Regions from separate parts of the Paenibacillus sp. FSL H3-0302 genome, predicted to be linked through region 1. Evidence: riboswitches for the same ligand, from Rfam matches in the RefSeq annotation. Region 1 holds a riboswitch; the other holds the start of a gene.
What was found. Region 1 has a riboswitch for cyclic di-GMP ahead of MHH50_RS10615 (DUF6612 family protein). Riboswitches for the same ligand answer to the same signal wherever they lie in the genome.
Positions count from the first base shown of each region.

Region 2: linked by a shared signal. The riboswitch ahead of MHH50_RS04770 (glycosyl hydrolase) and the one ahead of MHH50_RS10615 (DUF6612 family protein) in region 1 are both predicted to bind cyclic di-GMP.

Region 1 covers NZ_CP150284.1:2,428,900-2,436,507, reverse strand. The annotation lists gene MHH50_RS10635 (FAD-dependent oxidoreductase) at 1-1,070, opposite strand, end outside; gene MHH50_RS10630 (FprA family A-type flavoprotein) at 1,087-2,325, opposite strand; gene MHH50_RS10625 (CapA family protein) at 2,595-3,611, shown strand; gene MHH50_RS10620 (NADH-dependent flavin oxidoreductase) at 3,690-4,811, opposite strand; gene MHH50_RS10615 (DUF6612 family protein) at 4,966-5,814, opposite strand; cyclic di-GMP riboswitch class I at 5,932-6,023, opposite strand; gene MHH50_RS10610 (RNA polymerase sigma factor) at 6,227-6,745, shown strand; gene MHH50_RS10605 (DUF4179 domain-containing protein) at 6,729-7,608, shown strand, end outside.
Region 2 covers NZ_CP150284.1:1,115,067-1,122,674, forward strand. The annotation lists gene MHH50_RS04755 (glycosyltransferase) at 1-1,005, shown strand, start outside; gene MHH50_RS04760 (UDP-glucose/GDP-mannose dehydrogenase family protein) at 1,010-2,350, shown strand; gene MHH50_RS04765 (sugar phosphate nucleotidyltransferase) at 3,093-4,466, shown strand; cyclic di-GMP riboswitch class I at 4,603-4,682, shown strand; gene MHH50_RS04770 (glycosyl hydrolase) at 4,695-6,245, shown strand; gene MHH50_RS04775 (glycosyl hydrolase) at 6,397-7,608, shown strand, end outside.

The DNA of each region.
Region 1 (7,608 bases):
ATTGTGTTATCTTTCACATAGATACGCGTAAACGCCCCATTGTCATCTCCGCTTACCGCCGTATCGCAACACTGTTCATCCACGTTGCCTATCGAAAATAAAGAGATACCAAAGGCGGTAAACAAGGTAACCGGAACGGCTCTACGATACGCCGTCAGATTGGCGACCATATTACTGCCGGCAATCCTGCCCTGCTCAATCGCTCCGCCCCACAGTCCTTCCACATGCCCGTTAATTTCAGCCACATCTCCGGCTGCATACACATGCGGATCATTTGTTTGCATTTGTTCATTTACGATAATGCCCTGCCGGACTTGAATATTCGAGCCACTTACCAGTTTCGTATTCGGTACAATACCAATAGAGTAGACTACATGGTCACAGGAAAAATGAGATTGGTCGTGCAGCGTAATTCCGGTAACATACTCAGTTCCTGTTATAGACGCTACATCAGCTCGAAGAATAACCTTCACACCTGCTTGTTCAAGGTTCTCTTTAAGGAGCTGTGAGGATTTCTCATCAAGCTGTCTGCCCATCAACCGGTGAAAAGCTTCGATCACCGTTACCTGATATCCAGCTTCATGCAGCGCCCAAGCGGTTTCGATTCCCTGCACTCCCCCACCGATTACGGCTACATGGCTGCCATCCTGCAGGTTTTCTTTCAATCTGTCCGCGTCGTTCATATCCCGGAGGGTATGAACATTGTTCAGGGCGAAGCCCTCAAGGGAGAGTGCACGATTCTTCGCTCCCATACACAATAAAAGCTTATGATAAGAAACACTCTGCCCATCTTCTGTCACAACTATTTGCCGGTCCGGGTGGACAGAACGGATTCGGGTCGAGGTTTTTACGGAGATACGGTTATCGCGGTACCATTTTTCCTTTTTAATCAGCACCTTCTCACTGTGCAGGTCGGTAAACAGCCCTTTGGTCAGCTTAATCCGGTTATAGGGCAGTTGACTTTCCTCCCCGAGGATCGAAATTTCCGATTCTGCGTCTTGATCACGGATGGCTTTGGCGGCATGGACGGCGGCTACTCCTCCGCCAACAATAACGTAATGTTTTGTCATCCTATGTTCCTCCTCCCTAAAATGAACTCAGCAGCAAATCCGAAACAAATTCAGCCGCATTTTTAATTTTTTGAACTTTCTCAGGCTCTTTCGGGGAAAATCTGATTCGTACAGGGAACTCTACATGTGTCATCCCCGTGGTTTTAATAACCTCAGATGTGCTTTGCACCGTCATGTTTGTTCCATTCAGATAATCCTGAATGACTTCAATGGCTTCACCACTCCAGCCGTAGGAGCCAAAGGCTGCAGCAAGTTTACCTTCCAGATTCATATTGTGCAATTCTTTCAGAATGTTCTCCAGGTTCCCAATCATGTCCGCGTATTTAGTGGAGCTGCCAATAAAGACCGCGTCCGCTGACGTTATGCTGTTCAGAATATCAGTGGCACTACTTTTATCTGCATCCCAGACCTCTGTCTCTATATTATTTTCCTGCAAGCAATCCTGTATGATTTTGGCCATCTTCTTGGTACTGTTTTTGATGGTGGTATATACGATGGTTGCCTTTTTTCCTTGCGTCGTTTCACGGCTCAATGTGGCGTACATCCCGATATATTTACGTATGTCCTTCCGGATCACAAATCCATGGGAAGGAGCGATCATCCGGATCTCAAGATCCTTAACAGCCTCTAACAGGGTTCTTACATATCTTCTGTGAGGATGAATAATTGCTGCGTAATAGCCCTCGAAATCTTCCGTAATATCAAACCCGGCTTCATCGCTGAATAGATTCTCCACCGCAACATGCGTGCTGAAAATATCACAAGGAAATAAGATTTGATCTTCGATACAATAGGTGATCATCGTTTCTGCGGTATGGAGATACGGTGTTTCTTTAAACAGCAGCGTTTTCCCGCCAATATCCAGCTTATCTCCGTCTTTAACCACCAGGAAGTTCCGGCTATGAAGCTTGTACATTTCCTGCAATTCGGGAACAGCAATCTCGGTGCATACGATCGTGGCATTTGCAGCCTTGGCAGCGAGAGCTGCCAGTCCACCAGAGTGATCAGGCTCTGTATGATTAATTACAATGTAATGGATATCTAGAAGATCAATCATTTCACCCAGACACTCGGCATATTCACGTCCGAATTCCATATCTACGGTATCAATGACAGTTGGCTTACCTGTTTTTAATAAATAAGAATTATAGGTAGTTCCTTTTGCCAGAATCAGGCGGTGAAATGGAACCGGGCGGTTATCGATTTTGCCTATCCAGTAAGTATCCTCGGCGATTTTTTTGAATTGTGTACTCATTTCTTTAACCTCCAATGTTTGATTGATAATGTTTATCAACAACCTTATTTTATTATGGCTGCCAAACAAAAAAGAGGATTTGAATCAAATTATAAAAGTTTGAAAAAAATGAATACCTTAAATTTAGACGATCTAAATAAAGTGATTATGCGTTGAGTCACATTTTAAATAAAAAGCCACACAAATGTTTGCACTTCGCCTTAAAGAAAGAATAACCCATAACAACTTTATGCCATATCCTAATGAAAATAATAAAAAGGTGGATATCCATGACTGAAATACAAATAGCTGCTGTGGGAGATCTAATGGTCAAACGTTATATTATTTCGGATGCTAAACAGCCTGACGGAACCTATTCGTTCAGCCCCCTGTTTGCAAAAGTAGCTCCTTATCTGAAACAGGCTGATTTGACGATTGGCAATCTCGAAACCACCTTTGCTGGAAGTGGCCCCGAATGCCGGAAAAGTCCCCGATCAGGCGGTCCGATATTCAAATGTCCAGACGAACTGGCCCCTGCACTTAAGGAAGCCGGATTCGACGTATTAGTAACGGCCAACAATCATTGCATGGATTATGGTGCCCCGGGTCTGGTTCGGACGTTACGAGTTCTGGACCGTAATGGAATCGACCACACGGGAACAGCTAAATCATTAGAAGAATCCAAGAGAACGCTTATTAAAAACGTCAAAGGAATTACGATTGGCATCCTCTCCTACACAGCAGGAACCAACCGAATTCCTGTACCAGTGAGTAAGCCATGGCTGGTTAACCGGATATCTACGCCCAAGATCATTCGGGAGATTCGAGATTTAAAAAAGAAAGTCGATCTAGTCTTGCTTTATCTGCATTTCGGAAGCGAATATCGTTACACTCCAAACAAGAGGCAAAAAGAGCTGGTCAATCTCTTCTTTAAAAATGGCGCCGACATCATACTGGGGTCTCACCCACATGTTCTTCAACCGTTAGCGCTTCGTGGAAAAAAACAATTCGTTATTTACTCATTGGGGAATTTTGTTTCGACTAAACTAATGAATATTCCTTATACACAAAGCGGTATCATTCTTACGCTTAAAATAAAGAAGGATGAAAAAGGACACACGAGTATAACTAACGTAGGTTACATCCCGACTTGTGTAGATCGAAGAATAAAAAGCGGCAGGAAAATTACAGAGATCATCCCCATCCGCGACGCATTAAAGAGAAGCGACACCGACATAAAAACAGAACGGCGAAATCTCATGAATCGAATGTTGAAACATACGACAACAATCTTAAAGAGGGAATAGAGTCGTTACAGAAAAATAACGTTCCGCGGAATTTACCGCGGAACGTTATAGATTTAGACCTCAAAACTGTGTTTGGGTTTAGCGTAAACGATCAGGCATCATTAATTTAAGGAATTCTAGAATACCATTCTCTACTACAAGTTCTTCTCTATCTTGATCAGCAAGTACTCTTCTGATGATATCTTCTTTACCCTCCAGCACTTTACTTGTCCAATGAGGATCAATGATAAGAGATCGTCCTACTGCTACTAATTCAGCATTTGTCAACGTGTCCTCTGCGTCCTGTTTGGTACGGATATCTCCTACCCCAATTAAAGGTACACGGCCATTGATTTTCTCATGTACATATTGCAGGATTGATTTTTCTTTAAAATCTTCTGATGCAGATACTTTCTTAAAATCCCCTAATGAAATATGCAGATAATCCAGCTTTTTATCAGCTAATTTATCAATAAGATAAAAGGTATCGGTGATTTTAATTCCAGGCTCTTCATATTCTTCTGGAGAAAAACGATACCCGACAATAAAATCCTTAACCTTTGAATTGTCAACGACAGCAATAACTGCATCCACTAATTGGTTAATGAAATTAAATCTTTTCTCTAAGCTTCCGCCCCATTGATCTTCACGACGGTTGGAGTGTGGAGAGAAGAATTGTTGGATTAAATATGTGTTTGCTCCATGAATTTCTACCCCGTCAAATCCAGCTTGAATAGCACGTTGAGTCGCTTTTTTAAAATCCTCAATTACACCGAAAATTTCATCTTCTGTTAATGCTCTTGGAATTTCTGCATTCGGGCGTTCGGCAGCAATGGCGCTGGAGGAAACGGGTTGTACGCCACGCAATATTTTTGAATCTGTCATTCTTCCTGCATGGAATAGCTGTAAAATAGCCTTTGTTCCATTTCGTTTAATAGTAGATGCTAATCGGCTGAGGCTAGGAATAAATTCATCGGAGGAAACACTAAGTTCACCTTCCCATCCTTTTCCACCCTCTTGTACATTTGCTGCCGCAGTGATGACCGCACCTACTTCGCCCGTTCTTAGCGAATAGTATTTCAATTCATCTTGTGTTACTACACCGTCATAAAAGCTCATTCGCGTGGTCATTGGAGCCATAACCACTCGGTTTTTTAATGTCAGCCCTCTGCGAAAAGTTAATGCTGTGTCTAGTGCTATCATCTTTTTCCCAACTTTCATTAAATTATATTTAGATAAATTATTATATACATGCGCATACATATAAATTACAGCAATGATTTATTCTTGTCAACTAATAAAGAACTGCTGTTGGATACAACAAAAAGCGCTGTTCCGCTGAACAGCGCTTTTCGCTCGTTATGAATCGTCCTTATTATTCTAGTTCGGCCGGTTTTACAATGGCTGCACCTTTATTATTTTTGGAATATTTAGCTTCGATTTTCGTGGTGTATGTATCTTTGGCTCCATCACTTACCAGCACATAACTCAGATCGACTATCAGCTTTTCCGTTTGCCAGGTCTTAGTATTGACGAATAATTTCCACGTTACGCTTTTGGGTTGAACTGTCTCTCCATCCCAGAGGTTCTCCTGGTCATAGAGTTTGATTATCCCCTTAGCTGCTGTCGGATCGGTTACCGTGAATTGTAAGACTGTTTGTGCGCCAGCAGTGCTGACTTTCATGGATTTTTTATAACTTTTGACCGAATCAAGCATGGAAACAGGATCGTATTGGCCTTTAGAGTAAAAGGCATCCCATTCCGTTTTCTCCAGTCCAAGCCAATATTGTGCATCAGGATCGATTGGCTCCCCGTCATCGTCGTAACCTTCATCTTCAGATTCATCGATCAGTTCACTTCCGTCTACAAGATAGTAAAACTCCTTGTCATTGGCATATAGACTGTACGATGTTTCTAAAAGACTACTAGCGACAGTGCCTGCTGCGGCAAAATTCGGCAGACGGTTGATATCCAGCTTCAGAGTGTTGGTGTTGCTGATACGCACCCCGCCGCTTTGAATATCCTGTTTTTTGGTCACATCCAGATGGAAATTCTTTATTGCTTTGGAGGCTGCCGTTACTTTGTTGATCATCTGATCCGCGGTTACTACTGTTGAGGTAGCTGCTGACACTACTCCTGGATTAGACATCCATCCGATCGTTCCGGACAGCAATAAAGCACCTACTGCCAAACTAGTACCTATTGTTTTGAAAAAACTGTTCATGTACTTCCCCTTTCGGCCCCTTGCGATAATGTAACGCCGTATAGGTCGAAATAATAAAAGAGCTCAAAATAGACTACATATTCTTAGAGCTATCCTTTATGCTTCATAAGACATCCCTATGGCGGCCTGGCGATCATTTCCTTCTGTCGAAAGGCTTTAGACCCATGGCTTTGTGTCATCATCTTTCGATGATTTTACCTTTAACGCGGACATTCAATTAGTTTTAATAGATTACGGACGCATGTCCCACCGCTAATTTTATCATGGTTATAATTACCTGTAAACGACTTATCTTCCATTCGAATTCGCTATGATACTCAGAAGAAATACTACAATCAAAATGAAAAATGAACGATTACATACGCTTATAAGTCTTATTAATGAGAACAGTAAAGACAGGGGGTGCAGCAAAATGAGTGACCGGGAAATTTTCGAGCTCTATAAAGAACAAGTATATTATTTTTGTTACTACTTAATGAAAAATCAGGCAGATGCGGAGGATATTTCCCAAGAGGTATTTGTAAAAGTTATCTTAGCGGATAAGTCGAAGGTAAGAAACTTGAAAGCTTGGATTTTACGAATTGCTTCGAATGAGTGCAACAGTGTGATCAAAAGGCGTAAGACGGGGTGGATGAAAGAAGTACGTAATTATTTACTATCCAGGTCTGAGGAATCAAACCCTGTAGAAAAACGTTTGGATCGACAGGAAACTAAAAAAGAATTACAAGGGTTATACAGTCAGCTTTCCGACAAAATCAGAATGGTAGTAGTCCTTCGTTTTATAAACGAATTGACTGTACCCGAGATCTCTAAAGTTATGAGCATACCCGAAGGAACTGTAAAATCCAGACTGAACAAGGGACTTAAAATACTAAATAGAATGGGTGGAACCCAACTAAAGGAGCTGAATAGTAATGAGTCTGTATATTGAAAAAGATAAACATATTCCCCGACCGGATTATGATTTGATGTGGACTGCCATAAAACAAGAAGCTTATACACGTCAAAGAAATCTGCATGCCTCCCAGAATACTCCTAGGTCTAATAAAAAGGTTATTCCTATCAGTATTGTCTTCTCTTGCCTCTTACTTGTAGCCATTCCTGTATTCGCTAGTATGACGATTAATTGGGATAAAATTGGTGGTCGAAGTGTGAGCAATGCATTAAATAACGGCATCGGTCAACAGTATAATCTTCAAACTTCCAGTTCAGGAGTAACAATGAATTTGAACGGTGTTGTAACTGATGGAGAAAAAATGAAAATGCTGTTATCACTTGATACTAAATCTGATCTATCCAAATATACTGGATTTGCTACAGAGGAAAACATCATGACTAGTGAATCCGGTGCCAAGGCAAAGGTATACGGTTATTTAGAATACGATCCTGAAAGCCAGAAACTCATTGGAGTATATGAGACACCCGATACATTAAAGGATGATAAAAAGGACTACAGGTTTGAAGCACGGAATCTCATTTTTTACAGTGATCGGAATATTCCCTTACAATCTAATCATCAAGCAGGGGATACTATCAATACTGGAGTTAAGCAATATCCAAGCCTTCAAATCGAATCCGTTCGATATGTTTCCAATCAAACCATTATCCGTTACAAAGTCGCTGCATCACCATCTGACTTAGGACGGGGTAACCCACATTTGGTAGTTAGTACTGGTGGTCAAGAGAATGAAGCAATTCCAACCATCATGCCTAACGAAGGATCGGATTTATTTATTGAACAGGTTTTCAATATAACTGAATCAGATTGGAAGGAAGCTAGTCTTCATTTTAGTT
Region 2 (7,608 bases), 1.3 Mb from region 1:
TACACAACGGTTTTTAACGGAAGCCGCCTTACTGACAATCTCAAAGATGCGGATATCCGTGCCTCCTGGCTGCAAAAGATTCCGGGGGTAAAGACCAATTTTAAAGGGGTGCTGCCACTTTATCCAATGGCCATCCGTGATTTGGACTTTCGCGGTTTCGATATCGTCCTGAGTTCCAGCAGTGCTTTTATGAAAAGTATTCAAGTTCCTAAACATACGTTTCATCTTTGTTACTGCCATACGCCTATGCGCTTCGCATGGGATTATGACACCTACATGGAACGTCAGTCGAATTCCGGGCTGTTCAAAAAAATGCTTAAGGTATACATGCAGCAGCTCAAAACGTGGGACCAACGGACTTCCAAAAATGTGAATCAGTTCGTAGCCAATTCTTCAGTAGTGAAGACGAGAATTCAGAATTATTATCACCGGGATGCAGATGTCATATTTCCACCGATTAATACAGCCCGGTTTACAAGCTCTTCTACCATTGGTGACTACTATTTAATTGTCTCCCGGCTTGTTTCCTACAAGCGGATTGATCTGGCAGTAGAGGCTTTCAATCGTAACGGTCTTAAGCTTTATATCGTAGGGGATGGACCGGATCGCAAGCGTCTCGAAGGCATGGCTAAGGATAATGTATCGTTTCTGGGCCGGCTAGAAGATGAACAAGTAACTGGAATGATGGCACAGTGTAGAGCATTTATTTTTCCAGGAGAAGAGGACTTTGGAATTACACCGCTGGAAGCGAACGCTGCAGGAAGACCGGTAATTGCTTATCAAGCAGGTGGGGCACTAGATACTATTATTCCTTATGTAAATGGTGTGTTCTTTCAGCATCAAGAAGTGGAGGATCTACTTAAGGCTATTTATGAGGTAGAGTCCTACGCTTGGGATATCGATCAAATTATGGAGCATGCACGTAAATTCGATGAGCAGGCGTTTATGGTTAAGTTCAAGCAGTATGTTGAGCAGGCGTACGTCAATTTTCTAAAAGGAGGATGATTATATGAAGCTGACAGTAATCGGTACTGGGTATGTGGGTCTTGTATCTGGCGTGTGCTTTGCACTGGGCGGACATCATGTCATCTGTGTGGATAAGGACGAGGAAAAGATTAAGAAGCTGAAACAGATGGAATCGCCCATCTATGAGCCGGGAATCGAGGAACTGATTGAACTGAATCTTCGTGAGGAACGGTTATCTTTTTCTGCAGATCTTCAAGCGTCGGTGCACCGTTCAGATATTATCATTCTTGCTGTAGGTACGCCATCATTGCCTAACGGTGAAGCAGACTTAACCTACATTGAGGGTGCAGCCGCTGAAATCGCCAAAGCGATGGAAGGGCACAAAATTATAATGACTAAATCTACAGTTCCAGTAGGAACAAATGAAAAAATCTCTCAAATGATCTCTAAGTATACCCAACATTCTTTTGATATCGTGTCTGCACCTGAGTTTTTACGTGAAGGGTCAGCGATTCGCGATACCCTCCATCCTGATAGAATTATCATTGGCCTTGATAATCCAGAGCTGGAACCAACAATGCGCGAGCTTCATAAGGGTTTCACAGAAAATGTATTTGTAACAGATATACGCAGTGCTGAAATGATCAAATATGCTTCGAATGCATTTTTGGCCACGAAGATTTCCTTTATTAATGAGATTGCCAATATTTGTGAAAAAGTGGGAGCTGATGTAACCGAGGTAGCACAAGGAATGGGTATGGACCAAAGAATCGGGTCATCCTTCCTGCAGGCTGGTATCGGTTATGGAGGCTCCTGTTTCCCGAAAGACACTAATGCGCTCATTCAAATTGCGGGCAACGTCGATTACGAATTCAAATTATTGAAATCTGTAGTCGAAGTGAACAAGGGACAACGGTTTATGATCATCTCCAAGCTGCATGAATCACTTGGCAGCCTGCGCGGTTCGACGATTGGGATATGGGGGCTTGCCTTTAAGCCTAATACTGATGATGTCCGCGAAGCTCCCGCCAGAGAGATTGTTGAGGCACTGGTGGCTGAAGGGGCAACAGTCAAACTATATGATCCAATCGCAGCTACAAATTTCAGGCAGCAATACGATCATCCGCAGCTTCGCTGGTGCAATCTGCCTGAGGAAGCGGCTGAGGGCAGCGATGCCGTATGCCTCTTGACCGATTGGAGCCTACTCAAGGATATTGATCTGCATCAGCTGGCGAAAAGCATGCGCAATGGGGTGCTGATCGATGGACGCAATGTGTATTCCAAGGAGCAAATTGAGGGTACCGGCCTCGTTTATCATTCTGTCGGTCGCCCGCAGATGGGTGGATTGAGCGGTTATTCTGCTAGTGTGGCTGGAGCGGTTTAATCTAAGTTATATTGATTGAACTTGTGATTTTTCTATTTAGGGATGAGCCGTGACTCCAGAGAATGTTTGGACTTCCAGCCCCTGTTGTCTGCAGATTTCCTGATTTTAACCGCTGATAGCGGTAGAAATCCGCAGACAAAGGCGGACGCTATCGCTCTTACAGTTCCCAAATTCCCCTCCGCCACTTCGTTCCCTTATTTTAAGGTTCTAAGCAATTTATAAAGTTAGGTACTCTGATTATATACCGCAGTAGCAGTAGCATTTGTAGTTGTAGTTGTCATTGTCTCTGTGGTGGCAACTAGTCTTGCTCTTGTAGTTGCAGTTGTTCTTACAGTTGTTGCAGTTGCAGCTGCCTCCCCCGGAGCAGAAACAAATCTTTAGAAAAACGTGCTTGCTTCCGGCTGGTACAGCCCGGTACGCACGGATCAAGTATTAAGAAGAAGTTGGTTAGGTTAAGAACGGAAAGGGAATTTGGAACTGTAGAAACGGAGTGTTCGCCCGAAAGATTTCCGTAGGAAAGCTAGCTTCGAAAGCATATGCTATCCTCGGATTTCTACCGCGAGAAGCGGTTCAATCAGGAAATCTGAGGATAACAGCGATCGGAAGTCCAAAATCCCTTGGAGTGGTTTCTACCTAACAAATTTTTTTAGTGCATCCGCTCGAAATAAGGCTAAGTGGAAGCTGACGTTTTGATAACAATTCAAATATGCTCGATTTCCATAATTCAAGGAGGGTTCATTCTATGAAAATGGTACTTCTATCAGGCGGTTCAGGTAAACGGTTATGGCCGTTGTCCAACGACTCACGTTCAAAGCAATTTCTAAAGGTACTTGAAAGCCCTCAAGGTGAACCAGAATCCATGGTACAACGTGTCTGGAGACAGCTGGAGGAAGCAGGGATGGCAGAATCATCTTATCTGGCCACCGGCCGTGGCCAAGTAGAAATGATACAAAGCCAACTGGGAAGTCATGTGCCGATTATCGTTGAACCGGAGCGTCGGGATACTTTTCCGGCTATCGCCTTAACAGCTACCTATCTTTATTCAGTGGCAGGTGTTTCTCCAGCGGAGACGGTAGCAATATTGCCTGTTGACCCTTATGTAGAAGCATCTTTTTTCGATACCATAGCTATGCTTGAGGGGACCATGCTGGAAAGTGGAGCAAATCTGGCTCTAATGGGTGTTGTTCCTGAACATGCCTCAGAGAAATACGGATATATTATTCCTACCACCGAAGAGGCGGGGGAAAATGGTTTTATGAAGGTGAGTCACTTTCAAGAGAAACCAGACCGCATACAAGCAGAACAGCTCATCGAACAAAATGCCTTGTGGAATTGCGGAGTGTTTGCCTTCCGCTTAGGGTACTTGTTAGATATTTTGCAGCGTAAAGGGTTGCCTTTAGGATATGAAGAATTGCAGAAGCAGTATAAGCTATTGTCTTCCATCAGCTTTGATTATGAAGTGGTGGAGAAAGAAGAACATATTGTGGTGCAGCCGTATGATGGATTCTGGAAGGATCTTGGAACGTGGAATACGCTGACAGAGGAAATGAGCAGCAAGCATGTAGGAAAAGGTTTTGTGACGGCGGATTCTGAGGGGACTTGCTTGATTAATGAGCTGGACATTCCGATTACGGTAATTGGTGCGAAGGATCTGATCATTGCGGCTAGCCCGGATGGGATTCTAGTTACCCATAAAGCTGAGAGCCCACGGATTAAAGAAGTGCTGAAGACCTTTGAACAAAGACCGATGTACGAGGAACGCCGTTGGGGCCATTACAAAGTTATTGATTATGTGAAATATGATGAAGGCAATGAAGTGCTGACCAAACGGATTTTTATATCCGAGGGGAATAATATCAGCTATCAATTACATCGCAAGCGTAGTGAAATTTGGACAATCGTCAGCGGCGAAGCAAGTATTGTGCTGAATGAGAAAAAACATAATGTGAAGGCTGGGGACGTGGTACGTATACCGGAAGGAACGAAGCACGCGATCCTTGCTTTGACGGATGTTGAGTTTATAGAGGTACAGACGGGGTCTGAATTAGTAGAAGAAGATAACATACGTATTACTTTAGACTGGAATGATATAGAACTACAACAATTCATTTCATAGGTCTAACCTATCTATTTAACCAATTCAAAATTTCTTGAAACAGGTAAATTGACTCAATTATCAAAAAAAGTCATAAAAACACTAAATATATCATTAATTGTCGTCGATACTTACGGTAAGAGAGATTATTTCTCTTAAATTGAAAAGGCAAACCTATCGAAAGGTAGGGACGCAAAGCTATAGGGCCTTCGAAAGAGTGGCAGCCTGGCTACCGAAAGGGAGATTATTTTGAAAGCTTACCGTACGTATCGATTGTTTGGTGCATTTCTGTCACTCGTCCTGTTTCTGACTGCACTTCCGCTTGCTGTTGGAATTTCGCCGTCTGTTGTCATAGCTGCTTCAAATTCTGGAACGCCAGTTACCCCAGGTGCCTCACCTGAAGCCGTAAAGCTGCTTAACTATTTTTACTCGATCTCAGGAAAAGGTATTATTGCCGGTCAACATGACTATTTAGAAAGTCCAGATGAAATTAACAATATGCTGAAGGGAACCAGCGGGCAATATGCGGCTCTTCACGGTTATGAAATGGGTGCGATCAGTGGTCAGTCCGAAGCAACGATGGCTTGGCAACGTCAAAATGTGGTGAACAGCGCCATCAACTGGAATAAAGCGGGCGGGATCGTAGCTATGACTTTTCATGCTAACCTGCCGGGCACCTCTTATGACTGGGATAATGTGAAAAAAACACTTAGCCAGAGTGAGTTCGATAGTTACGTTACACCGGGTACCAAGCAATATAACAATCTGATCGCTGAGCTTGATAAGGTGGCCGTCTCTTTAAAAAGCTTGCGCGATGCCAATGTTCCGGTGCTTTGGAGACCCTATCATGAAATGAACGGGAACTGGTTCTGGTGGGGGAAGAAAAATAACTTTTCTAAACTATGGAATATTATGTATGACCGTTTTGTTAACGTTCATAAATTAAATAATTTGTTATGGGTATGGAGTCCGAATGCTCCCAATGTTTGGTCAGATCCTTATGCGCTAACTTATCCAGGTGCTGATAAAGTAGATATTCTGGCAGCAGATATATACGAAAATGATTACCAGCAAAAATACTATGACAGCTTATTGAGTCTAGCCGCAGGCAAACCGATTGCGATCGGGGAAAATGGTGAAATGCCTAATCTGGAGAAGCTTCAGCAATCGCAAAGTAAATGGACGTATATGATGAGCTGGGGAAAAATGCTTTACGAGAATAACAGTGCAGACACAATCAAAACATTTATGAATAGCAACTATACCCTGACCAGAGATAAATTAAATACTGGTCTGGCACCGACACCTAGCGCCGCACCAGCGCCGGCACCTTCCGAAGAAGAGGGGGAGGCAGCAATTCCTCTCGCGAAGGGGCTTGCAGGAGAGTATTACAACAACATGCAGTTGTCGGGAGCAGCAGCTCTTAACAGAACTGATGCAATAATCGATTTCAATTGGCGGCAAGGCTCGCCGGATGCCGCCCTCGGGATTGATCGGTTCTCCATACGTTGGAGCGGTAAAATCAAGCCATTATATAATGAGCAATATACATTTTACACTACCTCAGATGATGGTATCCGTGTCTGGGTGAATGGGGAATCCGTGATTGATAGTTGGACTAAGCAAAGTGGTACTGAGCGTAAGGGCACTATAACGCTGAAGGCTGGCCAGCTATATGATATCAAGGTGGAGTATTACGAGAATGAAGGCGATGCGAGAGTCCGCTTGATGTGGGAAAGTGCTAGTCAAGCTAAAGAGACAGTTCCAGCAAGTGCACTTTTTCTTCCGGATGTCTCCTGATTGATGAAAATTAAAGGTCGATCCTTAGTGGCTCTGCGTTATTGCAGAGCTACTAAGCTATAGTCCTCATTAGGTCAGAAGACGATTGTCCGATAACAGGTATGTTTTTAACACCTGTGGAGGCAGTACAGCTACCGAAAGGAGGATTTATTTGCGTAAATATTATAAGAAAAACAGATTGTTGTTTACTATGTTACCGGTCTTTATTATTTTTTCCTTGCTGCCTTGGGGAGAGGTTAAAAGTCTTCCGAAGGCTATGAGTGTTTCTTCCTCCCTACCTCCGGCTATACCAAGTAATCCTTCGGCTTCTGAAGAAGCCAAGCAACTACTAAGTAATTTGGTAAATCTACGTGGCAAAGGGCTCTTGTCCGGCCAGCATGATTATCTAGAAAGTCCAGATGAACTGGTTCATAAGCTGAAGAATACTTCGGGACAAAATGCTGTTCTACATGGTTATGAATTAGGGGCGATTAATAATCAATCCGAAGAGACGATCGCAGAACAGCGGCAAGCTGTTATAGACAGTGCAATTGAATGGCATCAAGAGGGTGGCATTGTAGCGATGACCTTCCATCAGAGCTTACCGGGAACCTCTCCAGAGTGGTCCAATGTAAACAGAAGTCTCAGTCAAGAGAAATTTAATGCTTATGTTACACCTGGGACAGCTCAGTATAAGAGGCTAATCTCAGATCTAGACGAGGTTGCTGGATATTTGGGTCAGCTGCGTGATGCCGGAGTTCCGGTCTTATGGCGACCTTACCATGAAATGAATGGTGGTTGGTTTTGGTGGGGGAAAAAGGACAATTTTTCAGAGCTGTGGAGTATTGTCTATGATCGTCTTGTAAACACACACAAGCTAAATAATCTACTGTGGGTGTGGAATCCGAATGCGCCGAATGAATGGTCAGATCCATATGCTGCATATTATCCCGGTGGGGATAAACTCGATGTTCTGGCTGCGGATATCTACAATAACGATTATAAACAGTCCTACTATGAGGATCTGCTCGCATTGGCCGAGGGTAAACCTATCGGAATCGGGGAGAGTGGGCAACTGCCGAACCCGGATGTATTAACTGAGAAACAAAATAAATGGGTCTATATGATGACCTGGGGAAAATTACTGACAGAAAATAATACGCTACAGTCAATTAAAAGCTTTATGAAAGACTCGTTTATAGTATCAAGAGAGGACTATGTTCTCACAACAGGAGGTCCTTCGATAGCACCCGTAACTCCGGTAACCCTGACGGGTTTAACTGGAGAATACTATAACAATACTGATTTAGAGGGAGAAGCGGTACTTATCCGCAATGACCGTAAGATTGATTTTAATTGGCATGGCGGGTCTCCTGCCTCAGAG